Regions from separate parts of the Shewanella sp. 10N.286.52.B9 genome, predicted to be linked through region 1. Evidence: predicted binding sites of a transcription regulator. Region 1 holds the regulator's gene; the other holds the start of a gene.
What was found. Region 1 encodes FliA, which starts transcription of late flagellar genes. Its sites were predicted from a motif close to CTAAAGNTNNNNNNNNNNNNGCCGATA; they were not measured.

Region 1 (7,927 bases):
AATGAACAAACCTTAAGTTTCTTACCGCGTCTATTAATGACCCTGTTTTCACTGATGTTTTTAGGCCATTGGCTGGTGCAAACCATGATGGATTTTTTCTATAATATGGTGGATATGATCCCGCAGGTTATAGGTTAGGTCATTGGATATTCTGTTCGAGGAAATTAGCCAAACCATTGCCGCCTATATTTGGCCGCTGTTTCGTATTTCTTCAATGCTAATGGTAATGACGGTCTTTGGCGCCAATACGACTCCGTCGCGGATCCGCTTATTATTGGCGATGGCCATCACCATTGCCGTTGCGCCGGTACTGCCAAAAACAGCATATGTGGAGCTATTTTCATTAACTGCAGTATTTGTTTCAGCTCAGCAGATTTTAGTGGGCACAGCTATTGGTTTTGTGACCATTTTAGTGATGCAAACTTTTGTATTAACAGGGCAAATTATTGGTATGCAAACCAGTTTAGGCTTCGCTTCCATGGTGGACCCAGGCTCCGGTGAGCAAACCCCGGTAGTGGGTAACTTCTTTTTATTGCTGGCGACCTTGATTTTTTTAAGTGTAGATGGTCATTTATTGATGTTTAAAATGCTGGTGGCCAGCTTTGAAACCATTCCGGTTTCAACCGAAGGCTTTAGCATTGCCAATTATAAAAAACTTACCGAGTTTGGCAGTTATATGTTTGGCGCGGCGTTAACCATGTCAATATCAGCGATTGTGGCATTATTGCTTATTAACCTCTCGTTTGGAGTAATGACCCGGGCTTCACCGCAGTTGAATATTTTTGCCATCGGTTTTCCAGTGACTATGGTCAGTGGCTTATTTATTCTCTGGCTGACCCTAGGCCCTATCATGTCTCATTTTGATCAGGTGTGGCTGCAAGCCCAGCTGCTGATGTGTGATATTTTACAACTGACCTGTCACATTGACGGTTCCATAAGCCAGTAGGGACAAGATGGCAGAAGATACCGGTCAAGAACGCACCGAGGACCCCACCGCCAAGCGACTGGAACAGTCCCGTGAAAAAGGTCAGGTCGCCCGCTCTAAAGAGTTAGGAACCGCAGCAGTATTATTAGCATCTGCTGTGGGGTTTGCGTTTGTTGGCCAAGATCTGGCGCGCAGCTTACACAGCGTGATGACGCAAATGCTCACCATGGAGCGGGATCAGATCTATGACACCAACTCTATGTTCCTAGTTTGGGGGGTTATTGGCGCTGAGCTTGCTTGGCCATTATTCAGTTTCATTGCTTTTCTCGCCTTTATTGCCTTTCTTGGCAATATTGTCTTAGGCGGTATTACTTTTTCGGTTAAAGCTTTTATGCCTAAGGGCAGTAAAATGAACCCTGCTAAAGGCTTTAAAAGAATGTTTGGCACCCAGGCCTTAGTTGAACTAACTAAAGGTATTGCTAAATTTTTGGTGGTGGCAATATCGGCGTATTTTTTATTGTCGTTTTATTTTTACGATATTTTGACCTTATCTATGGGTCATTTACCGGGAAATATTTACCACGCGCTGGATCTATTGGTATGGATGTTTATTTTATTGTGTTCATCAATGCTATTGATTGTGGTGATTGATGTGCCATTTCAAATATGGAACCACAATAAACAGCTTAAAATGACCAAACAAGAAGTTAAAGACGAGTATAAAGACTCTGAAGGTAAGCCTGAAGTAAAAGGCCGTATTAGGCAATTGCAGCATGAGATGGCCAATAAACGCATGATGTCTGAAGTGCCCAATGCCGATGTGATTGTGGTTAACCCAGAGCATTACGCTGTGGCAGTAAAATATGATGCCAGTCGTTCATCTGCGCCATTTTTAGTGGCAAAAGGGGTTGATGATGTGGCCTTTAAAATTCGCGAAATAGCCCGAGAGCACGAAGTGCCAATTGTATCAGCGCCGCCGCTAGCCAGAGCCATATATCATACAACTAAAATTGACCAACAGGTACCGGAAGGACTATTTACCGCCATTGCACAAATCTTAGCTTACGTATTTCAGTTAAAACAATACCAAAAGGGTCGCGGTAAACGTCCAAAACCTATTCCGCTCAATCAACCTATTCCGGATGATTTAAAACATTAGCTGCGGTGTTTTTAGGCACTCAAACCGCAACAGCTGCTATTAACTAATAGCTTGGCTTAGTAATTGCATTTCGCTGATGTCAGCGTCAAAAATATTACGAAAGGGTTTACGGTTAATGGATGTAAAGACAGCGCTAGGTCAAGCAAAGCAAATACGATTTAGCACATTCAAAGGTATTGGTACCCCTTTATTGGTGCTGGCTGCATTAGGTATGGTGGTATTGCCGATGCCGCCATTTCTGCTTGATATTCTATTCTCCTTTAACATTTCCCTCGCTTTAATCGTGTTACTTGTCGCTATTTATAGTGATCGCCCACTAGATTTTGCCGCATTTCCGACTGTTTTACTGGTGGCCACCTTATTACGCTTAGCATTGAATGTGGCCTCAACACGAATAGTGTTACTTGAGGGGCATAACGGTGGTGACTCCGCGGGTAAAGTGATTGAAGCCTTTGGTTCGGTGGTGATTGGCGGTAACTATGCTGTGGGTTTAGTGGTGTTTTTAATCCTGATCATCATCAACTTTGCCGTAGTAACCAAAGGTGCGGGGCGTATTTCAGAAGTGAGCGCACGTTTTACCTTGGACGCCATGCCGGGTAAACAGATGGCCATTGATGCCGATTTAAATGCCGGTACATTAACTCAAGATCAGGCACGTATTCGCCGTGCTGAAGTGACGAAAGAAGCTGACTTTTATGGCGCGATGGACGGTGCGTCAAAATTTGTGAAAGGGGATGCTATTGCTGGGATTATGATTCTGGTGATTAATATCCTTGGCGGTTTTGTCATCGGCATGGTGCAGCACGGCTTGGATTTTTCAAGCGCGGTGGAGATTTATACCTTACTGACCATTGGTGATGGTTTGGTGGCGCAAATACCCGGATTGCTTTTATCTATCGCCGCCGCCTTGATGGTGACGCGCCAAAATGAGTCTGGCGATATGGGCGGGATGATGATCAGCCAAATGTTCCATAGTCCTAAGTCTATGGCCATTGCATCAGCCGTGCTTTTTGTTATGGGTGTTGTACCTGGTATGCCACATTTCGCGTTTTTAACGTTTGCATTTATTACCGCAGGCGCAGCTTACTTTATTTATAAACGCAATAACGACAATAAAACCCTTGCGCTAGAAAAAGCAGTTAAAGGCCCAAGCGATGTCAAAGAGGCTGAGCCCAAAGAGCTAAGCTGGGAAGATGTACATCATGTAGACACCATTGGCCTTGAAGTGGGCTATCGACTTATTCCGCTGGTAGATAAAGGTCAAGGCGGCGAGTTACTCAGTCGAATTAAAGGGGTACGTAAAAAATTATCGCAGGAATTGGGCTTTTTGGTACCGGCAGTGCATATTCGTGACAACTTAGATTTATCCCCCAACTGCTATCAAATATCCTTAATGGGCGTGGTAGTTGGCGAAGCAGAAGTAAGACATGATTGCGAGTTAGCGATTAATCCAGGTCAGGTTTACGGCAAGCTTGATGGCATAGAGACCAAAGATCCAGCTTTTGGTTTAGAAGCCGTTTGGATAGCTCCAGCGCAACGTGAACATGCGCAAACATTAGGTTATACCGTGGTTGATACCGCGACTGTTGTTGCTACTCATATAAGCCAGTTACTGACCAATAATGCGGCTAAATTATTGGGCTATGAAGAAGTGCAGCAGTTAATGGATATGCTATCGAAAAACTCGCCGAAGTTAGTGGATGGCTTTATACCAGACGTTATGCCGCTAGGTTCAGTGGTAAAAGTGATGCAAAACCTTCTTAATGAAGGAGTTTCTATCCGAGACTTGCGCACAATCGTGCAAACACTGTTAGAATACGGCAGCAAAAGTAATGATACTGAAGTGTTAACCGCTGCAGTACGTATTGCCTTGAAACGAATGATAGTGCAAGAGATCTCTGGGCCCGAATTGGAAATCCCTGTCATAACATTGGCGCCAGAGTTGGAACAGATGTTGCACAAGTCTATGCAGGCAACCGGCGGTGAAGGGCCCAATATTGAGCCAGGCCTTGCAGAACGTATGCAGAAGTCATTATTAGATGCTTCTCAGAAGCAAGAAATGGTCGGTCAACCAGCCATTTTATTGACATCAGGCATGCTTAGGTCAACTTTGTCGCGGTTTGTGAAATACACCATTCCTAATTTACGGGTTATTTCTTACCAAGAAATACCCGATGAAAAGCAAATACGCATAGTATCTGCAGTTGGGCAATAGCAATGACTTTCAGTTTGAAAGAGGTACGTAGTGAAAATTAAACGATTTTTTGCCAAGGATATGCGCTCAGCATTAGCTCAAGTCAAAGAGACTTTGGGCTCTGACGCGGTGATCATGTCGAATAAGAAAGTAACTGGTGGCATCGAAATTGTTGCAGCAGTTGACTACGATGAGCCTAAAGTTGATGTTGCAGTAAAATCGCCCGTTGCAGCCTTTATGAATGTGACTGAAGACCGTGTGTCAATTGGTGCTAATAAACCTGCTATTAAAGCACACACTAAAGTCAGCCCACCGCCAGTAGCTGATTCATTACAGGCGTTATTAGAAAAGCAGCATAGCCGCCTGCAGCAACAAATTTCCCAGCAACATGAAGAGCCGGAATTACCAGATTGGGCTAAACAGTTAGAAGCAAGCAAACCTGCAGCTAAAGAACCAAGACAGCATCAGCAACACATTGAGCCGTCTAGATCTCCAAATAAAGGTCATTCAGCTGAAATGGAAGCAATGCGCGAAGAGATGGCGTCACTGCGTGGTTTGCTAACTCATCAAGTTTCTTCATTAATGAAAGAACAGAAAAAACGCACCGATCCTGTGGGCGCGATGCTTGAAAGTAAATTAATTGCCGCAGAGTTCTCGCCTGCTGTCGCTGCCAAGTTATCCAGCCTAAGTCAGCAGTTTTCTCCCGCCGATTTAGTCAGAGCCTTACCCCAAAGTTTGGCCAACCTGCTCGATAACCAAGGTGACGATATTGTGCGCACTGGTGGCGTAGTCGCATTTGTCGGTCCAACTGGTGTCGGCAAAACCACTTCATTGGCTAAAATTGCTGCCAGATTTGCCGCTCATCATGGCCCAGAACAAGTTGCGTTAATTACCACAGATCATTATCGTATTGGAGCCTTTGAGCAATTGGCAACTTATGGCAAAATAATGGGCTGTCCAGTTAAACAAGCACATGATTTAACTGAATTAGAACAAATTCTTTATCAGTTTAAGAATCGTAAGTTAGTATTGATTGACACTGCGGGTATGGGGCAACGAGATTTACGCCTTTATCAGCAATTAGATGATTTGATGGCAAACACCAGAATACCCATTCGTAGTTATTTGGTGATGTCGGCAACCTCTCAACGAAGAGTGTTACTCGATGCCGTAGAACATTTTAAAAGAATCCCGTTATCTGGGTGTATACTGACAAAATTAGATGAGTCAGTATCTATTGCTGGCGCATTAAGTGTATTAATCCAAAATGGGTTGCCACTAAGTTATGTTACTGATGGGCAACGTGTTCCAGAAGATATGCAGGTTGCCGATACGCTTTCATTAGCAAGACAAGCGTTAGCAGCACTTAACGAAACAAAACCTCAAACGTCACCTGACACTGCGTGGTCAAATGACATGGCCTATGCATTCGAGTAAAGATATGACCCGAGATCAAGCAAGTGGTTTACGTATGATGAATCAACCAAATAACGATAAAGTAAAAGTAATTGCAGTCAGCGGTGGTAAAGGCGGCGTGGGTAAAACCAGTGTGTCGATTAATACCGCGGTAGCACTTGCTGAGAAAGGCAAACGGGTTTTAGTACTCGATGCCGATTTAGGACTCGCCAACGTTGATGTGATGTTAGGTATTCGAGCTGAGAAAAACTTATCTCACGTATTATCTGGCGAAGCAGAATTAGACGACATTATTGTTCGAGGCCCGAAAGGCATTGGTATTGTACCTGCCACATCAGGCACTCAAGCGATGGTGGAATTGACCCAAGCGCAACATGTTGGATTAATTCGTGCCTTTAGCGATATGAAAACCCAGTTTGATATTTTAATCGTTGATACCGCAGCGGGTATCTCTGATATGGTGCTGAGTTTTTCCCGTGCCTCACAAGATGTATTGATTGTAGTTTGTGATGAACCGACATCAATAACCGATGCCTATGCCCTGATCAAAATATTAAGTCGTGAGCACGGTGTGTTCCGCTTCAAAATTGTGGCAAATATGGTGCGCAGTTTGCGAGAAGGCATGGAGTTATTCGCCAAGTTAAGTAAAGTAACCGATAGATTTTTAGATGTGGCTTTAGAGCTTGTTGCGACAGTGCCATTTGATGAAAATTTACGTAAATCAGTACGTAAGCAGAAGTTGGTTGTGGAAGCATTTCCAAAATCACCAGCAGCCATTGCTTACCACGGTTTAGCCAATAAAATCATGAGCTGGCCTGTGCCACAGCAGCCTGGTGGTCATCTAGAGTTCTTTGTTGAACGTCTTGTTCAGCGCAAAGAAGTAAAAGAGGATACACCGAGTGAATAAAGCCGCCGCGTATACTCAGTTTGATAATAAAACCTCAATTGTTGAACAGTATGCACCGCTGGTAAAAAGAATTGCACATCATATGTTGGCAAGGCTGCCAGCATCGGTACAACTTGATGACTTATTGCAAGCTGGGATGATGGGGCTGCTGGAAGCATCATCAAAGTTTGATGGCTCTAAAGGCGCCAAATTTGAAACCTTTGCTGGGATCCGAATTCGTGGTTCGATGATCGACGAAATTCGCCGTGGTGATTGGGTGCCGCGCTCGGTACATCGTAACCAACGCCGTGTTGCACAAGTTATCGATGAACTGGGTCAAGAATTAGGTCGTGATGCCAGAGATACTGAAATCGCAGAAAAATTGGAAATATCTCTTGAAGAGTATCACCATATTTTAAACGATGTTTCAGTAGGAAAAGTTATTGGGATTGAAGACTTAGGTGTTTCAGAAGATGTGATTGTGTCTGATGAATTAACTGAGGATGAAAGTTTTGATTCTTTAGCCGAAGTGCAGTTTAAATCGGCATTAGCACAAGCAATTACCACATTACCCGAAAGAGATGCGCTAGTTTTGTCGCTATATTATGACGAAGCGTTAAATTTAAAAGAAATCGGTGCCGTTCTTGAGGTCAGCGAGTCGCGTGTTAGCCAGATCTTAAGTCAGGCAATGCTGCGTCTCAAAGGCAAACTCAAGCATTGGACACAGGTATAATTACTAATAAGAGCAACGAATTAAGCTCACCGGAGGAAACCTTGGACAAGAATATGAAGATACTGATTGTTGATGATTTTTCAACAATGAGACGTATCATAAAGAACTTGTTGCGAGACTTGGGATTTAATAATACTCAAGAAGCAGATGATGGCAATACCGCACTACCGATGTTACAAAAAAGCGATTTTGACTTTGTCGTAACCGATTGGAATATGCCGGGTATGCAAGGGATTGATTTGTTAAAAGCCATTAGAGCTGACGATTCATTAAAACACTTGCCAGTATTAATGGTAACAGCAGAAGCAAAACGTGAACAAATTATTGCCGCAGCGCAAGCTGGCGTTAATGGCTATGTGGTTAAACCTTTTACCGCAGCAACGTTAAAAGAAAAACTCGATAAAATCTTTGAACGTTTAGCCTAAGCAAAGGATAAGTTATGCAGGCAGCAATATCAGGGCTCATAGATCTTGAGCAAGCCCAGCAACTTGTTAAATTGCTTGAAGATGGACAACAAGAGCAAGCTGATGCGGTCATTCGTGACCTGTCAGTGCCAATACAACGTGAACTGTTTGATGAAGTTGGCAAGCTGACCCGTCAGTTACACAGTTCAC
Region 2 (23,142 bases), on a different contig from region 1:
CACAATTTGTGATTGAAAGCTTAAGCCCCTATATGACCGCGCAAATGTTACCCGCGGTGGTGTTTATCGCTATGGCAGTTTTAGCGTTTGCTACAGGCTCAAGTTGGGGCATATTTGCCGTCTCCATCCCCATTGTGATGCCGTTAGCCCAAGCTGTTGGCGCGGATATGCCACTCGTGATAGGCGCGCTGCTTTCTGCGTCATCTTTTGGCAGTCAGGCGTGTTTTTATAGTGACTCCACCGTACTCGCTGCCCAAGGTGCAGGCTGTAATTTAGTTAGCCATGCGGTAACGCAATTACCTTATACGCTTATTGCCGCTGGCATTACCTTTATTGGGTTTATTTTTATTGCTTAGAATATAAGTTCATAAGTCGAGGTTATCGCATTAAACCCGTGCTGAAACTGAATCAATCTCAGTATCAACACGGGTTTTTTTATGGGATAGTGATTATAAATAAATCAACCGTGGAGTCGCTGACAAATGGGGCTATCAAATCAACAAGCGATAACCAAAAATGTGGATTCTGAATCATTCACTGGTTGTAAATTAGCTCTGATTTTTGAACATAAATTGGTGGTGTACTTACGGGATGATAAAACCAATATTCCGTTCCCGAATCAGTGGGACTTTCCAGGTGGTGGCCGCGAAGGCAAGGAGTCGGCCCAGGAGTGTGTGCTTAGAGAGCTACATGAAGAATTTGATATTGCGCTGCCAATAGAGCGTTTGATATACAAACAGCGAGGGATTAACCAAACTGCAAATGGCCACTCCTACTTTTTTGTCGCTTATATTACTCAAACTGAACTAGATGCGATTAATTTTGGCTCAGAAGGCCAATACTGGCAATTGATGACGATTGCCGATTATTTGGCTCATCCAGCTGCAATAGCGCCATTAAAACAAAGGTTACAGCAGTTTTTAGCAACGAATTAACGCGTTTATTGAGTTACTCATTAATACTGAGCACCCAAAAAGTTAAACCTACATATTAAGGATGATCATGTACCTACCTAAAAAATCACAAATGCAGTCTAACGAGGCTTTAGACTTTATCCAGCAGTTTGGCTTTGCTCTGCTTAGCTCGAGCGATTTACAAGCCTCTCATCTGCCATTAATCCTTAAAACTGATGCTGACGGTATTTTCTGGGCCTCATGGGTATATTTCACCTAATTGGTATGACGGTTTTCCTGCGGTGCCGACTTGGAGTTATGCTGCGGAACATGTCACAGGCCCTTTTGAGCTCACTGATAACAATGAAACCATTTTGCATTTAACTGACACCATCGCTAAATATGAGCCTGAATTATTACAACATGGTGGTTTTATTCCGAATGACTACCGCGATAAATTGGCTAAAGCCATTGTGGGTTTTAAAATTTCAATTACTTGCATCGAAGGAAAACTCAAGCTAGGTCAACATCGCTCAGAGGCTGATCAACTTGGGGTATTAGCGGGTTTGGCCAATTCGACAAACTTAGATGCTCAGCAGTTATATCAATATACTAAGCAAATGTTGAGTCAAACATAAGCTTGGGCAGCGATGTGTGTTACTTAAACTGAATAAATCTTAGTTAAGGGGCGTTAATGCAGCAGTTAGGCAACAAGGGTTATGTTATTTCAACGGATCAAAATAAATTAGATATCAGTGTTATTCACGGTTTTATCTCACAAAGCTATTGGGCCAAAGGGATGCCGATAACAGTATTAGCCAAGGCCATTGAGCATTCTTTGTGCTTTGGGGTATTTACTGACCAAGGCGAGCAAGTTGGTTTTGCCCGCCTTATCACAGATAGAGCCACATTCGCCTATCTAGCAGATGTGTTTATTACTGATCAACATCGAGGAATTGGTTTAAGTAAGTTACTCATCGAAACGGTGATAAGTCACCCCGATATACAGGGATTAAGGAGAATGATGCTGGCCACAAGGGATGCTCATGGCCTTTACGCTCAGTATGGTTTTCTGCCGATAGATAATCCCGAAATATTAATGCAAATTTGGCGGCCAAACATTTATCAGCAAGCACAAAATGATACTTAATTGTGGCTTGTTGACAGTGTTTGAGCGCGCTTTAAATAACCACTTAATGGCAACCAAATTAACCCGCACAATAACCCACTTACGACGCCAATTAAGTGAGACTCTGTGGCGACTCTGGCATTGATCAGCTCACTGACGCTGTCACTGGCGCCAAAATAGGTTTCATAACCAGCTTTGATGATGACCCCTAACAATAACAAATAGCCTGATTTAAAGCCTTTTCGGATATCAAGTAGCGCGCCAAAAGTGAAAAGTCCGTGTAATAGCCCGCTTAGCCCCACATAACCCTTTAGTTCTGGGTAAAACCAATATAAGCCGAGCCCTTCAAGCATTGCCAAACTCAAAAATAAGCCTGCGAGTTTAACGCTATGCTGTTTGTAGTGGGTCTCATGCAAAAACAAAATCACCCAAAAACCGGCTAGGTTCATTAGTAAATGCCACAAGTTAGTGTGCAGAATATTACCACTAAGCAGTCGCCACCATTCACCTTGGGTAATTGAGTCATAGCGATAAGCCAGTAAACTGTCGATATCTATTTGTGCAAGAGGCAGTAAATTTAAGGCAAATAATGCTGCGCAAATGACGCTCACTATAGTTGCAAAAACATATACGCCAATTTGAGTTTGCTTATTTGCCATGTCAGTAACCCTATTTTAAGCTTTAGCCATTTTTTGATTAAGCTCAGCCATTACAGTGTCAGCGTTAGCTAAATAATCATCTAAACCACGTTGGCGAAGGGTGCAGGCTGGGCAATCGCCACAACCACAGCCCTTTATGCCGTTGTAACAGGTAAGGGTTTCATTTCTGACTAAGGTTAATGCTTGGTATTTATCTGCTAGTGCCCATGTTTCAGCTTTGTTTAGCCACATTAACGGGGTGACAATTTGTAATGGTTTATCCATACCTAACGCCAATGATTGCTGCATAGACTTGATAAATTCATCACGACAATCAGGATAGCCAGAAAAGTCTGTTTCACACACGCCAGTGATAATGGCATCGCACCCTAACTGATAAGCATAAATGCCCGCTAAGGTTAAAAAGAGAATATTGCGCCCAGGGACGAAGGTATTAGGCAGTCCATTATTCATGATCTCATGGGATACCGGAATTGAATCTCGAGTAAGCGCAGACACCGCAAGCTCATTGAGTAAACCCACATCCATGACTTTATGGCTGGCAATGTTTAATTCTTTAGCAAGTGATTGAGCAATTTCAATTTCTTCACGGTGACGCTGGCCATAATCAAAGGTGATGGCATGCACTTCGTCATATTGAGACATTGCTTGAATGAGGCAGGTTGTAGAGTCCTGACCTCCGCTAAATACGACAATTGCTTTAGACATTTTTTTCACCATATAAAATTTAAATATATCAACATGTTCCCAGAGCAGACTCATTGAAACAGTTAGTTAATTGAAGCCGTTGATTACGGTCTAAATTATAACGACATTAAGGATAACTTTCATGGTTATTTAACTTTTGATTAGTAGAATTTTAGTGAGATTTTTATAGCAGTGACCTTTTTGTAAAAGCGGCTATTAATAGGCTGATTAATAATCAGCTTTCATCAGACATATGTAATTAGTTGGCAGGTAATCTAATAAGCAGTCATTATCATGGCCGTTAATGGTTGCAGCTACAGTGAAAATACACTATAAATGCGCCCTTACTGAGAATAAGGCAGCTAAATGAAATATCCAGTTAATGAAGTTTTTGAAACCATCCAAGGTGAGGGCACCTTTACCGGCGTTCCAGCAATTTTTGTTCGTTTGCAAGGTTGTCCTGTTGGTTGTGCTTGGTGTGATACCAAACAGACCTGGGATGTATTAGAAGCAAACAAGGTTTCTCAACAACAAGTTATTGCAGTGGATGGCACCATTGGTCGCTGGGCAAATCATGATGCGCATTCATTATTAACTGCATTTACTGAAAAAGGTTTTACTGCAAAACATATTGTCATTACTGGTGGCGAGCCATGTTTATATGACCTAAGTAAGTTAACCAGTCATTTGATTGAAGCTGGCAACAGCGTGCAGATTGAAACCAGTGGTACTTTCGAGGTTCATTGTCATGAGCAAGTCTGGGTTACCGTGTCACCAAAAGTAAATATGAAAGGCGGCTATAAAGTCTTAAAGGCGGCGCTAGAGCGCGCTAATGAAATTAAGCATCCCATCGCCACCCAAAACCATATTGATGAACTTGATGAGTTATTAGTGGATATTGATGTATCTAATAAAACCATTTGTTTACAGCCTATTAGTCAAAAACCTCGGGCAACTGAACTTGCCATGAAAACCTGTATAAGCCGTAATTGGCGCTTATCAATTCAGACCCATAAATATTTAGATATCGATTAACTAACATATTGAAAAATAATCCCGCCTAATGTCAATTGGGCGGGGTTATTTTTTATAACTGATTTTATGGCTAAATTTTTATAACTTCCCCAAACAACCACTGCTGTTAAAATGTTGCAACTCTAGGTCAAATTCTTCAGTACAACCGATATTGTTATTAATCCACTCATTATTATAATAGGTATCTAAATAGCGCTCACCAGAATCACACAGCAAGGTCACTAACGAGCCTGTTTCGCCTTTTTGTTTCATCTGACAGGCTAACTGCAACACGCCATATAAATTAGTCCCCGTTGATGGCCCTACCTTGCGGCCAATATGCTGTGCTAACCAGTTCATGGTCGCAATAGATGCTGCATCAGGGATTTTTTTCATTTCATCCACTACACCTGCGATAAAAGACGGTTCAACCCTTGGGCGACCGATGCCTTCAATATTACTGCCTTTATCGCTGGTAATACTTGCATCACCATTTATATAGTAGTCATAGAATACCGAATTTTCAGGGTCTACCACGCACAGCTTAGTATCAAGTTGTTGGTAATTAAGGTAGCGGCCAATGGTTGCTGAGGTACCGCCAGTGCCTGGGCTCATCACAATCCATGCTGGAATTGGATGTGGCTCTTTTTGCATCTGATTAAAGATAGAGTCAGCAATATTGTTATTGCCGCGCCAATCGGTGGCGCGCTCAGCATAGGTAAATTGATCCATATAATGGCCATTGAGTTGCGCTGCTAGGCGCTGAGATTCTGCATATATTTGGTCAGTTTTGTCGACGAAATGACAACTACCACCATAAAACTCAATTTGTTGGATTTTCTTTTTCGCGGTTGTGGCTGGCATTACCGCAATGAACGGTTGGCCAAGTAACCGAGAAAAGTATGCTTCAGATACTGCAGTACTGCCAGATGATGATTCTATGATGGTGGTATTTTCATTAACCCATCCATTTGAAATCGCATACAGAAACAAAGAGCGGGCTAAACGGTGTTTTAAACTGCCAGTTGGATGGGTGCTTTCATCTTTAAGATAAATGTCGATGCCAGTTAATTGTGGAAGTTCTAACTTAATTAAATGTGTATCGGCGCTGCGTTGAAAATCAGCTTCTATTTTAGCTATGGCTTGATTAACCCATTGTTTAGACATCTGACATCCTAAGTTTGCTGTAATCGGATTATCTTAAAGATAAATAACAAGATCAGGAAGTTAAATTCTAATGTTTTATGAACAAGGTTACATTTTGACGCTAGACAGCAAATTAATAATCGATATCAATAAATGACTAGGATAAGGCTGTGAAGTTGAAACTAAGCAAATCTTGATGATAAAACTGAAGTGAAACTACTGAGAATTGAAATTGAGCTAATTTGAATGAGCTAACTTGATGAACTGAAGTGACTAAAAGAAATGGTGGAGGGAGAAGGATTCGAACCTTCGAAGGCTGAGCCGTCAGATTTACAGTCTGATCCCTTTGGCCACTCGGGAACCCCTCCACATATTTTTTCTTTTTTACGTCAATCTAACTGGGTATAACTTTACATTTATATCTTTAAATATTAGCAATCAATTTTAACTATGTTGACCACATAAATAAAATCAATTTTAAATATTTTTGCTAATGAATGGTGGAGGGAGAAGGATTCGAACCTTCGAAGGCTGAGCCGTCAGATTTACAGTCTGATCCCTTTGGCCACTCGGGAACCCCTCCACATATTTTCATTAACGCTGTTACTTTTTACTCGTGTTACCTCTAATTTATGTTGGCCACATAAAATAGATTTTTAATGAAGCATAAACCGATAAATGGTGGAGGGAGAAGGATTCGAACCTTCGAAGGCTGAGCCGTCAGATTTACAGTCTGATCCCTTTGGCCACTCGGGAACCCCTCCACGAAACGGTATATTTATCATTGTGCAAATGGTGGAGGGAGAAGGATTCGAACCTTCGAAGGCTGAGCCGTCAGATTTACAGTCTGATCCCTTTGGCCACTCGGGAACCCCTCCTCAATTGCGGCGGCAATAGTAGTCACGAATTAAATATAAGTAAAGGAAAAATCGAAAATAATGCTCAAGTATTTGTTTAAGTGGTCGATAAAATATCAACCTTGATAAATTTGATGTAAATATATGCAAATTGAGTCGCCATTAGTCAACGAACTGCAATTAGGCAATCGCCTTAATGATGCAGTTGAACACCATAGAAGAGGCGAATTCGCGCTACTACTTTCTATGTTGTCTAATGACGCTTGCGATATGGCGCAATTTCAAGTCGATAAAAATTTATCCATTGATGAAAAATTATATAAACAGTTACATATTCCTAAACCCCAAGCATTAGTGTGCGATATATCTCAGCAACAGGCGATTAATCATGCCGGTGATTTTTATGAAAGCGGTTTAAGCCAATTTCATTTACAGCAGGCGTTAAAACCTGAAGCTGTAGTGACGCGGGGAAAATATGATGAAGATTTGCAAATCACCTTAGCGAATTGTGATCTACTGACTAAACTTAAGCACCAACAATTAGTCCCAGATACATCAGCTCTAGCGCAAAATGAATTTCTTGAGCAATTAACCATACAAAGAAAGATGAGCGAAACCCTAGCATCACAACTTTATGCCGTTGCCTAGTTAATGCAGGTGCTTAGTAAATGCCGTGGCAGTGATTAAGCCGTTACTTGAGTTAGTTGCTACTAAGCGTTAAGCGCCTGCTGGTTAGACAGCCCCAATTAGGTGTATTACTGATTGGTAATATTGTGAGGCATATAAAAATTTTATTTCAGTTTTTGGGCTATGCTGACGTTTTAATGTGTATTGATAGGTGATAAAAGTGATAAAAACGATTACTAAGCAAGAAGTACAAGTCAGTGACAACTGTAATGATTGTGGCAGCTTTGTCGATATTGGTGCTGTTATCGAAGAAGAAGATACACAACTTATCTTGCAAGTTGATGGTGAAAACTTTCAGCAAATTGCAGATGACTTAGTTAGCAAAGCCAAAGAACGTTTTAGCAATGTCAAAGTACAGCAGCAAGTAACCGAGCAAGATGTGGTGGTTACTTTTGAGTTTGACGTTACGGTAGAAAAAATGATTTTCCAATTAGAAAACGGCCTTTAATTAGTCGTTTCTATGAGGTGTTGAAGGTTACAACTTGCTGTTTTAAAATAGGAAGTGTAACCTTCATTTTCCGAAGTTGAGTAAAATTCAACATCATGATTTTGATAATAACATTTTTGTAAATATCTCTTTTTAGCAACACTTCTTAACATTTTTAGAGTGTTATTAACGGCTAAGTTCCGTTATTTTAAGTAGAAAAAACCTCCACAGAAAGAGGTTTACCCGACTGTTAAGTTGTCCTTTGGGAATAATAATGAAGCAAACTGAGCAACAACATTTATTAGAGTTAATTGTAAACTCTGTCGCCAAAGAACAAGGCGACTTTAAACAGACCTCAGAGTTAGTCTGTAAATTACTACTAAAGTTTTTTAATGCTAGTAGCGTTTCAGTTATTTCATTACGTAACAAGTCACTAAAGCAAGAAATCATTGCTTGTCTGTCTGCTGATGACAGCCTAAAACAATTAATTTACCAACACCGCAACGATAATCTTGTTGCAAATGCCTACTTTGATGATATACGCCGTTACCGTCATATTGTCAGTGACAGTTCTCAAACTGACACCCGTCTGCAGGGCTTAAGTGCTTATTATAAGCAAGCCAATGTTCACGCAAATTTAGATGTTGCCATCCGTATCAATGGTCATATAGAAGGGCTATTGTGCATTGAGTTTGAACATCCTCTAAAGCTAACAAGCGATCAAATACAATTTGCTTGTCAATTTGCCGATCAATTGGCTTTAACCCTTGCCACCCGCTATGCCTACGATAAAGATGAGCGAATAACACTATTTCATAGTGCTACAGAGCAAGCTAAGCATGTATTGATGCTTATTAATCTTAAAACCCAAATTATTGAATATATAAATCCAGCTCATGAAAAAATGACTGGCCTAAGTCGCGATATTGTTCAAGATAATCAATTAGTCAGCTTAGATTTTTTTCGTGGCAAACGAGAGCTTGCTGATGAAATGACCCAAGCGTTAATCAATGGCAATGTGGTAGAAGGTGAAAGTGAGCTAACTCGTCTTGATGGCTCGAACTACTGGGTGCAGTATCAAGCCAACCGCTTTGTCACTGAGCAAGGAAACGATTACGCCTTAGTGTCATGCCTTGATGTTACTGCTCAGCGTAAAAGCAAAGAGCAGCTTGAGCATCTTGCTTGGAATTGCAGCCTCACCGGCCTGAGTAATCGCCTTCATTTTACTCAGCAATTAGAAAGGCTCTCTCAAGGCACGTTGATCCTTATCGACTTAATGGGCTTTAAGCGGTTTAACGATACCAATGGTCATGAGCAAGGCGATGCCTTGTTATCCGAAGTCGCTCGACGATTAAAGCATTTTGCTAACAGCCATGATGCTATTGATGTGGCGCGAGTCGGCAGTGACGAATTTGCAATGATTTTACCGCAATTTGATGCTGCTGAATTACTCGAGAACAATATTAATAAGTTATATCAACAATTACTGGTCACCTCGGTAATTGGTCGTGAAAAAGTTGACCCTAAAGCGGCGCTAGCCATTGTTGATATAGCTGCGGTTGCAGATCAGTTTTCACCACTATCCTGTGCTGATATTGCTCTGCAGTACGCGAAAAAGAAGCCATCACTGAATTACCAAGTCTTTAATGATGACTTATTAGCAACCTTTAAAAATAACGCCGAAATAGAGCGAGATTTACAAACCGCGGTACGTAACAGGCAATTTGAACTGTATTATCAGCCACTGATGGATTTAAAAAATCATAAATTTATTGGCGCAGAAGCATTAATCCGCTGGCATCACCCCAAAAAAGGTGTGCTTTACCCGGGGGCATTTATTGATATCGCTGAACAAACCGGCATGATCACTGTCATTGGCGAATGGGTATTGGAAGCGGCCTGTAAGCAACTTAACTTATGGCAGCATAAGAATGTTGATATCGTCATGCATGTTAATGTTGCTGCAAGGCAATTTTTCAGTGGCAATTTATTTGAGCAAGTTTGGAGCTTAGTTACCCGCTACCGGATTAAACCACAAAGCTTAATTTTAGAAATTACTGAAACTGAGTTAATGGGAGATATTCGCCATGCAACCCGACTTTGCCAAGAATTAGCCGATTTAGGCGTTGGCTTAGCCATCGATGATTTTGGTACAGGTTACAGCTCTATGCGTTATTTAAAGCAGTTTCCAATTACTAAGTTAAAAATCGATCGCTCATTTATTGCCGATTTAACCACCAGTCATCAGAGCCGTGAAATTGTCAGCGCCATTATTGCTATGGCCAAGGCGTTAAATATATCCCTAACAGCAGAAGGGGTTGAAACCAAGGAGCAAGAGCTGTTCCTTGAAGATAGCTGTTGCCATCACGCACAGGGTTATTTATACAGCCCAGCCATAAGAGAAAACGAATTTTCACAGTTTATTTTTGAAAAAAATGAAGTCGTGCATTAGCACGACTTGTTGTTATTTGATGGCGTGTTAGCCTGTTAACTTCATGCAGCAGGCTTTAAATTTTTTACCACTATGGCAGATACATGGGTCATTTCGCTTTGGTAAATCCGCGTTAAATTGCTCACCAGTGGTGTAAAACCACTTAGCGTCTTCTCGAACAAATTGTGATTTTTCATAGATCGCATCGATTTCACCGTCATGATAAAACCAAGCTTTAAAGGTCACCGTTGCCGTGGCGAGCTCATCTTGTGGCTCAAAATTAATCACCTCTAATCCAAGCCATCGAGTAAGCTCAGCCCCTTGAGACAAATCATTAATAGATAGGCCGCCGCGATAGTTAGCATGATGAGTCTCGATTAAATAGGGATAGTGTTGTAATACAAAGGCGCAATAACGCGAGCGCATCAGGATCTCAGCTGTGGCTGCAACTTGAACATTACTGTGGTATGGCTTACAACAATCTTCATAAGTTGAATCACTGCCGCAGGGACAATGTATTTTAGTCGTCATAGTAGCTGTCTTTTAAATGCAATGAGTAAAAATGGGTTATAAAGTGTTGAAGGCTTATCTTTAATGGCTTAAAGCACTGATTATTAAACTGGTTAATAAGAGTTTTAAACTAGTAGCTTTAACAATTGCTATGGAATTCGATGTTCTGCTTCAACGGGTACAGAACCCACTTCAGCTTCATTTTCAACTGATATTGATTTAGCTTCAGTATTGAATTGGCGACCATAATATAAGTTAGAAATGGGTTTTGCCGAATAGTAAAGCTCAGGGTTCATTTTGGTGTTTGAATCAACAATAAACTGCCATTGATTGTTAGTGTCTTTTTGTGACACAAAAACAAATTTACCTGAAAATACACTAATTTGATCGCCTGTTTCTTTTTTAGGGTGGAATCGAACCAAATAAAAGCCAACGTCAGTAGCACTATCGTTAGTTAGCTTTCTATTGATGACTCGAAAATCGACTTCAATACGGGCTTCTCTTTTAGCAATTTTTTCAAAAAAATGCTGATAAAGTTCAACTATTTGTGGTTTACCGGTAATGATACCTTGATTTGGTGTTTCAGAAAGGTACACCGCATCATCGGTATACATGGTCTCGATGATACTGATATCTAAATTTTCAAAACCTGACGCAAAAGTTTTATAGTTTTGGTTTATGATTTCGTTATCTGTCAAGGTCACAGCTTGATTGAAAAAACTGATTAATGAGAAGCAGGCAATAAAAAATATTTTATAATGAGGCATGCAATTATTTTGCTCTTAGTGATTCTAACAATAGTCATTACGACAATGGCAACACTATAAATTATTCGGTAGTGATACTAAAGTGGATAATCTTTACAAAGTGTGTAGGAACCAATAATGAATAACGATGACAGCGCACTGTTTTTAGCAGAAATGGCAGGGGTAAAACCCATTAAGGCCAGTGATAGTATTTTTAGCTTCGATTCCGACATCGCAACAGAAGCGCAATTAGCCAGACGAGCTGCTGCAGCGCAGAATGAGTACATTAGTAAACTTACTGTAGATCCGATGATGATTAGTGCGGTAAAACCAGAAGACATGGTGAGTTACAAGCTTGATGGGGTTCAAGATGAAGTGTTTAGTCATCTGCGGCTTGGTAAATATAAATATCAAACAGTGGTTGATTTACATGTTTATCGCTTAGCTCAAGCGCGGGAATACCTTATCGAGGCGATTATCAAAGCACATCATCGTGGTGAGCGTAATATTTTGGTTATTCACGGTAAAGGCTTTAAAAGTAAGCCATACCCAGGGTTAATGAAATCAGCAGTGTGCCAATGGTTGATGCAGTTAGACGAAGTGCAAGCCTATCATTCTGCTACTCGTACTCAGGGTGGCACCGGTGCAGTATTTGTTATGCTGGTTAAATCCGCTCAGCAACGAATTGAGGCAAGTGAAACTAATCGTAAAGGAAGCGGTTTTAGGTAGTCTATATTATCGGCATCACATAGCGTTATTACCCTTATAACAAGGCCTACTCACTAAAACAGTCAGTGGGCCTATTTGTTATTGGCAGTTCATTTAAAACAGCTAACGATGAGTTACCAACCGCATTGACGGTTTTGTTGGCTATTTTGCTTATCTAACCACACTTGTAATGGCGCAAAATAATCGAGTACCGCTTTAGCATCCATGTTTTTAGTGCCAGTGACGATATTTAACGCTTCAGGCCACGGCTGACTTAAACCTGACTCAAGCATTTGATTAAGCTTATCTCCGGCGTCTTTATTACCATAAATACTACAACGGTGCACTGGGCCTTCATTACCGGCGATCTCACATAATGCTTTATGGAACTGGAATTGAAGTACGTGGGCTAAAAAGTAGCGTGTGTAAGGAACATTGCCAGGGACGTGATATTTAGCGCCCGGATCAAAGTCTGCTTCAGTACGTGCTATAGGCGCTTTAACGCCTTGGTATTTTTCACGTAAATCCCACCAAGCTTGGTTATATTGAGCTGGGCTAATTTCGCCATTAAATACTTTCCAGCGCCATTGATCGATCATCAAACCAAATGGCATGAAGGCAATTTTATCAAGGGCTTGACGCAGTAACAGTCCGATGTCTTTTGATTCATCAGGCACTTCATCTAATAGACCGATTTGTTTGAGGTAACTCGGCGTAATTGATAGCGCAATCGTGTCACCAATGGCTTCATGGAAACCGTCGTTTGCAGAACCTTTAAATAGGTGAGGTTGGTTTTTATAAGCGCGCTGATAATAGTTGTGACCTAATTCATGATGAATAACGGTAAAGTCTTCGGCGGTTTTTTGAATACACATTTTAATGCGAATATCGTCTTCGTTATCTAGATCCCAAGCTGAAGCATGACAAACGACATCGCGATCTTTAGGTTGCACAAATAATGAGCGAGTCCAAAATGTTTCTGGTAGCGCTTCAAAGCCTAATGATGAGAAAAACCCTTCAGCTTGCTTAACCATTTTAATTTCATCATAGTTATTGGCCGCTAAAAGCTCGGTAACATTGTAGCCAGGATCTGCATCATCAGGGGCGACAGTATTGTAAATGGTTCCCCATTGCTGAGCCCACATATTACCCAATAGATGCGCAGGAATAGGACCATTATCTGGTGCTACCTCGTCTCCATATTGCTGATTTAGTTCGCCACGGACATAACAATGTAGTGAATCATATAAAGGTTTAATATCACCCCAAAGTCGGTCTAATTCGGCTGAAAACGCCTCAGGCTCCATATCATATTGACTACGCCAAAGTTCTGATAAATCGCTAAAGCCTAAATCTTGCGCGCCTTCATTAGCCAGCTCAACTTCACGTTTAAATAATGGACGCATAGGTTTGGCTATTTCACGCCATCCTTGCCATGCTTCTAATAGCACCGCAGGATCTTGAGATTCAGCCATCAAATTTGATAATTCTGGCTGGGTTAAGCAGCGACCATCGGCAAAACAGTATTTCCCTTTACCGTATAAGCCATTCAGTTCTGAGCTAATTTGTGCAAGCTCAGCGTTTTTAGCAGGATCTAATGGCGCAGGTAATACCAAGCTACTTCGTAAAATATGTAACTTGCGGGCGTTAACAGGATCTAATTCGACCTTGGCATATTTAGCCGCTTCGGTGGCAAAGCCAACTGACATCGAAGTCATTTTTTCACTAATTGCAGCAGAAAGCGCAGCAGTATCTTCAGTGATAAAATTGCTATATACCCATTCGGTGCGTGCGCCTTCTACAGAGAGTTTGGCCAACTGTGCTTCAGCATCATTAATAAATGCGATTGCTGAAGCGCTATCAATTTTGGTTGTTTTTTCATTTGATTGGCTAGCTGGTGGCAGAGGATTTGTGGTGGTTAAATTAATCTCTTCATCCATTTGTTGGCAGGCTGAAAGGCCAAGCGCCATTGAAATAACAACAGCGATAGTAGACGGTTGTTTAAAAGTTAACTTCATCTTACAGGTTTCCTTATTTTTATTTTCGACGACAGTTTACATAATTAACTTAAATATTGCATTTTAGTTGCAACTTGGTGCACAAAGGGTTGCTGCTATCGTGTTGAGATGTAATAGCTACAAGAAATTAGATTGACAACTGTGCGCTCAATGTTTAATTTAAACGAGTGTTTTAATTGATTTGGGTCATGGAATGGCAGGCAGAACAGATACAAAAACAAGAATATTAGATGCTGCTGAAAAACTTTTCGCTGAGAGGGGCTTTTCAGAAACATCTTTACGTCTAATTACTAGCAAAGCCGAAGTTAATTTAGCTTCAGTTAATTATCATTTTGGTTCAAAGAAAGAGCTGATTAGAGCTGTATTAGCACGCTATTTAGATGTGTTCATGCCAAGCGCAGCTGCTGAAATAGATAGATTATTTAAAAATCCACAACTAGCTAATTTGAATGAGATATTTTCATCTCTAATTAATCCATTATTGGAATTAAACCAAGTTAGGCAGGGGGGAACAACGATATTTCTGCAATTGTTAGGTCGTGGTTATATCGAAAGTCAGGGCCATTTAAGGTGGTTTATCACCACGCATTATGGTGATTATTTAAAAGTTTTCGTTAAAGCGGTATCAGAAAGTGCGCCGCATATTCCGCCTGCAGAAATGTTTTGGCGACTACACTTTACCTTAGGGACCATAGTATTCACCATGGCTTCAGCTGATGCACTTAACGAAATTGCAGAAGCTGATTATGGTGAACATAATGATACTGAAGCAATCATTCGTAAGGTGATTCCATATATGGCCGCTGGTGTTTCAGTGCCAATTTTAGCTAAGTAATAAGGGATTAACATGACTGTCGTTATACTGGTTTTAATAGCACTTGCTGTGTTATTTGGTGTGCGTAATTTAAGGATGCGATTTATCACGCGTCCGGTTTTTTCGTTTTTTAAGAAAGTACTTCCGCCATTATCTAGTACTGAAAAAGAGGCGATGGAAGCGGGTGATGTGTGGTGGGAAGGTGAATTGTTTGGCGGAAATCCAAACTGGAACACGCTTCACAATTACGGTAAACCCCAATTAACAGCAGCTGAGCAAGACTTTATCAATAACCAAGTGCAAACAGCGCTGAGTATGATTGATGATTATGACATTGTTCACAACCGCAAAGACTTACCACCTGAGTTATGGGATTACTTCAAAAAAGAAGGTTTTTTTGCATTAATTATTCCCACTAAATTTGGTGGTCGAGAGTTTTCTGCCTACGCCAACTCAACCATTGTCAGTAAAATTGCCTCTCGCAGCATTAGTGCGGCCGTTACGGTTATGGTTCCTAACTCTTTAGGCCCTGGTGAGTTATTAACTCATTATGGTACTGAAGAGCAAAAACAGCGTTGGTTACCTGCGTTAGCTAATGGTGATGAGCTACCGTGTTTTGCGTTAACTGGCCCAGAGGCGGGATCAGACGCTGGTGCAATACCTGATACTGGTATTGTGTGTCGCCGCGAATTTAATGGTGAAGAAGTATTAGGTTTAAGTCTTACTTGGGATAAACGTTACATTACCTTGGCACCTGTAGCTACAGTGCTTGGTCTTGCATTTCAAATGCGTGACCCTGAGGGCTTATTAGGTGATACGGTTAATCTTGGTATTACCTGTGCGTTAATTCCAACCGATCATCCCGGTGTTGAAATTGGTCGTCGTCATAATCCATTGATGATGGCCTTTATGAACGGCACCACAAGTGGTGAAGATGTATTCATTCCACTGGATTGGATTATTGGCGGCCCTCAGTTTGCGGGTAAAGGCTGGAGAATGCTGGTTGAGTGTTTATCTGCCGGCCGTGGTATTTCATTGCCAGCATTGGCAACTGCATCGGGTCATATGGCCACTAAAACCACAACAGCTTATAGTTATGTAAGACAGCAGTTCGGTATGCCAATTGGTAAATTTGAAGGTGTACAAGAAGCGCTAGCGCGTATTATCGCTAACACTTATCAATTAGAAGCGGCCAGATGTTTAACCACCACCGGTATTGATTTAAAAGTGAAACCATCGGTGGTTACCGCGATTGCTAAATATCACATGACTGAATTAGGTCGAGATGTGGTAGAAGATGCGATGGATATTCAGTCTGGTAAAGGTATTCAGTTAGGGTCGAAAAACTATCTCGGTCATGCTTATATGGCCAGTCCTATTTCTATCACTGTTGAAGGGGCGAATATTTTGACCCGTTCGCTGATGATTTTTGGTCAAGGGGCAACACGCTGTCATCCTTATGTATTGGCTGAAATGGAAACTGCGGCGATGGAAGATCAAAAAGCAGCCATTAACCGTTTCGATTCATTATTAATGGGCCATATGACTTATGCTATTCGAAATGGCGTCATGGCTTTCTTTAATGCATTAACAGCCAGTAAAACCAATTCATCGCCAGTTAGTGGTACCACTCAGCAATATTATCGTGATATGAGCCGTATCTCGGCAGCTTTAGCGATAATGACTGATTTAGCTATGTTGGTCATGGGCGGTGATTTAAAACGTAAAGAGATGATCTCAGCGCGTATGGGCGATGTGCTAAGTCAATTATACCTAGCATCAGCAACCTTAAAGCTGTTTGAAGATAATGGCCGTCAACAAGATGATTTACCGGCAGTGCATTATGTCATGACTGAAAGATTACATCTTGCCGCTAAAGCATTGGAAGAGGCTATTCGTAACTTCCCAAATAAGTTTGTTAGCGTATTGCTTAGAGTGATCATATTTCCATTAGGTAATCACTTTAATGCGCCAACTGACAAGCAAGCAACGACCTTAGCAGATGGTTTCATGCAACCTTCGCCAGCAAGAGATAGGTTAACTTTCTTATGTGCTGATTTTGACGGAGATAGCAGCGGCATTGCTGAAGTTGAGCAAGCATTTACAGCTAAATATGCTTGTAAAGGTTTGTACTCTCGCCTTAAGAAAGCCCAAAAAGCGGGGACTCTTGATGCGAAACAGCCAATGGTTGACTTGTTTAACCAAGCTTTAGCCAATGACGTGATTAATCAAGCAGAGCTTGAGCAGCTACTTGATGCCAATGAAAAGCGCTTAGCTGCGATTCATGTCAATGATTTTGAAAGCCTATAATCGAAAGTTAACTGACGTTTGACTGTAACGGTCTAGCGTTACCTGAGGTTTGAATGTTAAACAAGTAATGTTTATGCCTTGGGTACTGTTAGCCTGAAATAATGACGACACACAATTTTCTAAATCAAAACACACATATTTAGCACATAAAAAAACCACCTAATCAGGTGGTTTTTTATTAGCTATTTGAAGCAATTAACTCATATTAAGCAACAACAAGTACTTTACAAGTGTTAGTGCCACCAACAGTTTCCATTGCATCGCCTTTAGTCATTAATACCATGTCACCTGATTTAAGGTAACCAGCAGCTGCAACCGCTTTTAACGCTTCTGATGCTAATGCATCAGCTGGGAAAGCTGTAGAATCAAACTGAACTGGCATAACACCACGGAATAAAGCTAATTTTGCTAAGGTCTTTTGATGACGAGACAGTGCGAAAATTGGTAATGCAGAGCTGATGCGCGACATTAACTTGGTGGTTTCGCCTGATTCAGTCAAGCTGATGATAGCTTTAACACCTTTTAAATGGTTTGCAGCATACATAGTTGAAAGGGCAATGGTTTCTTCAATAGTATCGAATGTTTCGTTCATTCTATGCTTAGAAGACATCACTGATGGATGCTGTTCTGCACCAGCACAAACATTGCTCATTGCTAACACAGTTTCTTCAGGGAAGTCACCGGCAGCAGTTTCAGCTGAAAGCATCACAGCGTCAGTGCCATCTAGTACGGCGTTAGCTACGTCCATAACTTCAGCACGAGTTGGCATAGGGCTTGAAATCATTGATTCCATCATTTGAGTTGCAGTAATCACAACTTTGTTCAATTGACGTGAACGACGGATAAGTTTCTTTTGTACTGCAACTAATGCAGCATCGCCAATTTCAACACCTAAGTCACCACGTGCAACCATTACGGCGTCAGATGCTTTAATGACATCGTCCATCGCTTCATCAGTACCAACAGCTTCTGCACGTTCTACTTTTGATACAATAAGTGCAAAACTGCCCGCATCTTCAGCAAGCTTACGTGCTAAATCTAAATCAGCGCCAGTACGTGGGAAAGAAACGGCTAAGTAATCAACCTGAATTTGCGCAGCCGTTAAAATATCTGCTTTGTCTTTTTCAGTTAGTGCAGGGGCTGTTAATCCGCCGCCTTTTTTGTTGATGCCTTTATTATTAGATAAAGGACCCGCAACAGTAACACTAGTGAAAACTTTACGACCTTCTACAGATTCAACTTTAAGCTGAACACGGCCGTCATCAAGCATAAGAATGTCACCTATGACAACGTCATTTGGCAATTCTTTATAATCGATACCAACTTGTTTCTCGTCACCTTCACCTTTAGCAAGATCTGCATCTAAAATGAAAGTATCACCTAAATTCAACTGAATTTTTTTGTTATCTTTAAAGGTAGATACACGAATTTTGGGGCCTTGCAAATCACCTAATACAGCTACGTGAACACCTAACTCTTTTGCAATATTGCGAGCGTCAGTAGCACGTTTAAGATGATCTTCTGGTGAGCCGTGTGAGAAGTTAAGACGTACAACATTTGCACCAGCGGCAATGATTTTACGTAGGTTATCATCGCGGTCGGTTGCAGGTCCAAGTGTCGTAACGATTTTAGTTCTGCGGAACATAGGATACTCCGTTAATTTAAAAGAAAAAGAATTCGGTACTAAATATTATGGACTTATATTAACAGAGATTTTCGAATTATGTAGGAAAGTTACGAACAAAAAGATCGTTTTTGAGATATATATCTGTGACTGAGTCGTATAAATTCAATAAAAAAGGCCGAACAGGTAATATTGTTCGGCCTTTCGGACAGGTAATTATTTAGTAATAATTAGATGGTAAGATCTTTATTTATCCGAGATTCTTTCAATACTTCTTTAACACGTTTTAGATTATCGCGAAAACGCGGGCCTCTTCTCAAGGTAAAGCCTGTGGCTAACACATCAATAGTAACCAGCTGTGCTAAACGTGAAGCCATAGGTAAATACATGTCAGTATCTTCTGGCACTTCCATGGTCACCGGCAACGTACATTCGTGAGACAGTGGCGAGTTACGAGCAGTAATCCCAATCACCGCAGCGCCATTTTCACGGGCAATTCGGGCTATTTCGATTAATGATTTAGTACGGCCAGTGTGGGATATAAGCACCACAACATCACCTTCATCGCAGCCAATACAGCTCATACGTTGCATTAATACATCATCAAAACAAATGACCGGTACGTTAAAACGGAAGAACTTATTTTGCGCATCGTGAGCAACTGATGAGGATGCTCCCAGGCCAAAAAACGATATTGTTTTAGCTTGCGTTAAAATATCTACGGCTTTATTGACTGCAACCACATCAAGGCTTTGACGGGCAGTATCAAGGGATGCCATTGAAGATTCGAAGATTTTTGTTGTATAGGATTCAGGAGAATCATCTTCTTCAACATGGCGGCTTACATAAGGTGTACCGTTAGCAAGACTTTGGGCCAAATGTAACTTAAAATCAGGGAAGCCCTTAGTATCAAGTCTGCGACAAAAACGGTTCACAGTGGGTTCGCTGACGTCAGCCATTTTGGCAAGCGTTGCAATACTAGAGTGAATCGCCGTTTGCGGAGAAGAGAGAATGACCTCTGCAACTTTTCGCTCTGACTTACTAAATTGTGTAAGGCTTTTTTGCACCTTCTCAAGGGTATTCATAAGTAATTGTCCGCTAAAATGGATGATGTAATTTTATATCATAAATTACAATTTAGGAGGAAATGAAGTAATTTTCATACCTCTAAAAACGATTATAAGCCGTTTTGTTTTATTTTTTGTAACTAATCTATGATAGTAAAGTAATTTAACAACTAAAATACTATCAGGTTTTATGTGAAAAAGGCTAGATGTAACCAATATCAATAATTGTAAAATTATAATGCACAAATTTAATTCTGTTGTTATATTACAACAAAAGTGTGCTTTTATTCACTGGCAACTAAAAATGGTTTGCCTGTGAACACGCATAATAAAGGAGTATTTTAAGCAATGAGTAACTCATCAATAGGCGCCAAGGCTTGCGACTTTGTACTTTTTGGCACCAAAGGCGATTTAGCACGCCGTAAGTTGTTACCTTCTCTCTATCAGCTTGATAAAGCGAATCTATTAGATAAAGACACCAAAGTTATTGGTGTCGCTAAAGATGCCTTTACTCAAGAAGAGTTCATTGAACTTGTCAATAAAGCATTAAACACTTTTGTAAAGGACGAGTTATGTGAAGAGACCCTCGCTCGCTTTATTGCTCGTTGTCATTATATCGGTACTAATTTTACCGATTCTGAAGGCTACAAAGCTTTCCATGGTCTTTTAGAGCCAACTAAGCGTGTAATGGTCAGCTATTTCGCCACGCCTCCGTCAATCTTTGGTGAAATCTGTCGTTGTCTTAATGAGCAAAACCTTATTCATTCCGACACCCGTATCGTGCTTGAAAAGCCAATTGGCACTTGCCTTGCGTCATCAAAAGTCATTAATGACAAAGTTTCTGAATTCTTCAATGAAAATCAAGTTTACCGAATTGACCACTATTTAGGTAAAGAAACCGTTCAAAATCTCATTGCCCTGCGCTTTGCGAATTCATTGTTTGCTTCTAAGTGGGATAACCGCACGATTGATCATGTACAAATCACCGTAGCTGAAGAAGTCGGTATTGAAGGTCGTTGGGGATACTTTGATACTGCAGGTCAAATGCGTGACATGATCCAAAACCATTTACTGCAAGTGCTGACGCTTGTGGCAATGGACCCGCCAGTAAATTTAGATGCTGATAGCATTCGTGATGAAAAAGTAAAAGTACTTAAGTCATTGCGTCCAATTACCCCAAACAACGTGTTTGAAAACACGGTTCGTGGTCAATATTCTAGTGGTTATTTAAAAGGCTCACCTGTTCCTGGTTATTTAGAAGAAGAGGGCGCCAATGTTAAATCTAACACTGAAACCTTTGTAGCGCTTCGCGTTGATATTGATAATTGGCGCTGGGCTGGCGTGCCGTTCTACTTACGTAGTGGCAAACGTATGCCGTTTAAGAGCAGTGAGATTGTGGTTTACTTCAAAAACCCGCCGCATAATTTATATCGTGACACCATGCGTAACTTACCACCAAACAAGTTGACTATTCGTTTGCAACCCCATGAAGGTGTTGAAATTCAAATGATGAATAAAGTCCCAGGTCTGGAAGAAAAGCAACGCATCCAGACCACCAAACTTGATTTAAGTTTCACCGATACCTTTAAAAACGAACGCATTGCCGACGCTTACGAACGTTTATTACTTGAAGCCATGTTAGGTAATCAAGCATTGTTCGTGCGCCGTGATGAAGTTGAGCAAGCCTGGACTTGGGTCGATGGCATCATCAATTCTTGGGAAAATGGCGGCGAGAAGCCTAAGCCATATCCAGCAGGTACATGGGGCCCTGTGGCTTCAGTTGCTTTAATCACTAAAGATGGTCGTTCTTGGGACGAGTAAGGAAATATTATGATTAAAGAATCTGTATTTAAAGCATTTGCAACCCCAGCGGATCTCGAAACCAAATTAGCTGACAAAATTGCCAGTCAGTTGCAGGATGCGGTTGATAGCCGTGGTAAAGCAAGCCTTGTTGTTTCAGGTGGCTCGACACCGCTTAAATTATTTCAATTACTAAGCAATAAAGCGATCGACTGGAGTGATGTTTATATCACACTTGCCGATGAACGTTGGGTAGATGCAGAAGCTGCAGATTCTAACGAGCGCTTAGTAAGAGCACATTTATTACAAAATCGCGCAGCAAGTGCCAAATTCCGTGGTTTAAAGAATATGTTTGATAGCCCTGAAAAGGGCTGTGACATGACGATTGAGTCTCTGGCTAACTTCCCTAAACCATTTGATGTTGTGGTATTAGGCATGGGTACAGATGGCCACACTTGTTCGTGGTTCCCTTGCAGTAAAGAATTAGAAAACGCTTTTACGACTGATTTACTTTGCGCAGCCGTTAATCCAACGACTGCTCCACATGCACGTATTACCTTATCTAAAGGTGCCATTTTAAACAGTCGCCAGATTTATCTGCATTTAGTAGGTGAGTCAAAACTATCCGTATATCGCCAAGCTTTGGAAAGCGACGATGTGAATGCAATGCCAATTAGAGCCGTATTAGCGCAGCGTAAAACGCCCGTTGATGTGTTTTATAGCGCGTAAAGGAGTTAACCATGCACTCAGTAGTTCAAGCTGTTACCGATCGAATTATCGCTCGTAGCCAAGATTCACGTAAAAAATATCTCGAAGCATTAAACGATGCTCGCGCCAAAGGCGTACATCGTAGTGCATTAAGCTGTGGTAACTTAGCCCACGGTTTTGCGGCTTGTAAGCCAGATGATAAAGACTCTTTACGTCAATTAACCAAAGCGAATATCGGTATTGTGACGGCATTTAACGACATGTTATCTGCTCATCAGCCATATGAAGATTACCCAAATTTCATTAAAAAAGCCTGCCAAGAAGTCGGTAGTGTTGCTCAAGTTGCTGCGGGCGTTCCGGCAATGTGTGACGGTGTTACCCAAGGCCAACCTGGCATGGAGCTAAGCTTACTGAGTCGTGAAGTGATTGCAATGTCAACGGCGGTGGGTTTATCTCACAATATGTTTGACGGCGCCTTATTATTAGGTATTTGCGACAAGATTGTTCCGGGTTTATTGATTGGCGCGTTAAGTTTTGGTCATTTACCAATGATGTTTGTGCCAGCAGGCCCAATGAAATCTGGTATTCCAAACAAAGAAAAAGCCCGTGTACGTCAACAATTTGCACAAGGTAAAGTTGATAGAGCGGCATTGTTAGAAGCTGAATCAAGCTCTTATCACAGTGCGGGTACTTGTACTTTCTACGGTACTGCTAACTCTAATCAGTTAATGCTTGAAATGATGGGGCTACAGTTACCTGGTTCTTCGTTTGTGAATCCTGATGATCCACTACGTGATGAACTAACCGCAATGGCAGCTAAACAAGTGTGTCGTTTAACCGAAATGGGCACCCAATACACCCCAATCGGTGAGATTGTAAATGAAAAATCAGTGGTTAATGGCATTGT

Region 2: BCU91_RS06195 (VC2046/SO_2500 family protein) is a predicted target of FliA. The motif match lies at 6,470-6,496, and genes of this name have one in related genera.

What each region holds. Positions count from the first base shown of each region.
Region 1 is NZ_MCTY01000047.1:61,108-69,034, reverse strand. It holds gene fliQ (flagellar biosynthesis protein FliQ) at 1-138, shown strand, start outside; gene fliR (flagellar biosynthetic protein FliR) at 143-946, shown strand; gene flhB (flagellar biosynthesis protein FlhB) at 954-2,084, shown strand; gene flhA (flagellar biosynthesis protein FlhA) at 2,200-4,299, shown strand; gene flhF (flagellar biosynthesis protein FlhF) at 4,330-5,715, shown strand; gene BCU91_RS04065 (MinD/ParA family protein) at 5,720-6,601, shown strand; gene BCU91_RS04060 (RNA polymerase sigma factor FliA) at 6,594-7,313, shown strand; gene cheY (chemotaxis response regulator CheY) at 7,355-7,738, shown strand; gene BCU91_RS04050 (protein phosphatase CheZ) at 7,753-7,927, shown strand, end outside.
Region 2 is NZ_MCTY01000091.1:3,922-27,063, forward strand. It holds gene BCU91_RS06135 (Na+/H+ antiporter NhaC family protein) at 1-356, shown strand, start outside; gene BCU91_RS06140 (NUDIX hydrolase) at 483-935, shown strand; partial or broken gene BCU91_RS06145 (FMN-binding negative transcriptional regulator) at 1,027-1,531, shown strand; gene BCU91_RS06150 (GNAT family N-acetyltransferase) at 1,588-2,043, shown strand; gene rrtA (rhombosortase) at 2,040-2,681, opposite strand; gene queC (7-cyano-7-deazaguanine synthase QueC) at 2,697-3,389, opposite strand; gene queE (7-carboxy-7-deazaguanine synthase QueE) at 3,735-4,403, shown strand; gene BCU91_RS06170 (PLP-dependent cysteine synthase family protein) at 4,482-5,549, opposite strand; tRNA gene BCU91_RS06175 (tRNA-Tyr) at 5,812-5,896, opposite strand; tRNA gene BCU91_RS06180 (tRNA-Tyr) at 6,027-6,111, opposite strand; tRNA gene BCU91_RS06185 (tRNA-Tyr) at 6,208-6,292, opposite strand; tRNA gene BCU91_RS06190 (tRNA-Tyr) at 6,322-6,406, opposite strand; gene BCU91_RS06195 (VC2046/SO_2500 family protein) at 6,530-7,033, shown strand; gene BCU91_RS06200 (DUF406 family protein) at 7,233-7,520, shown strand; gene BCU91_RS06205 (EAL domain-containing protein) at 7,774-9,951, shown strand; gene BCU91_RS06210 (YchJ family protein) at 9,979-10,461, opposite strand; gene BCU91_RS06215 (nuclear transport factor 2 family protein) at 10,590-11,138, opposite strand; gene smrA (DNA endonuclease SmrA) at 11,325-11,915, shown strand; gene BCU91_RS06225 (M2 family metallopeptidase) at 12,029-13,912, opposite strand; gene BCU91_RS06230 (TetR/AcrR family transcriptional regulator) at 14,106-14,747, shown strand; gene BCU91_RS06235 (acyl-CoA dehydrogenase) at 14,760-17,036, shown strand; gene pyk (pyruvate kinase) at 17,242-18,681, opposite strand; gene BCU91_RS06245 (MurR/RpiR family transcriptional regulator) at 18,891-19,745, opposite strand; gene zwf (glucose-6-phosphate dehydrogenase) at 20,076-21,548, shown strand; gene pgl (6-phosphogluconolactonase) at 21,558-22,256, shown strand; gene edd (phosphogluconate dehydratase) at 22,268-23,142, shown strand, end outside.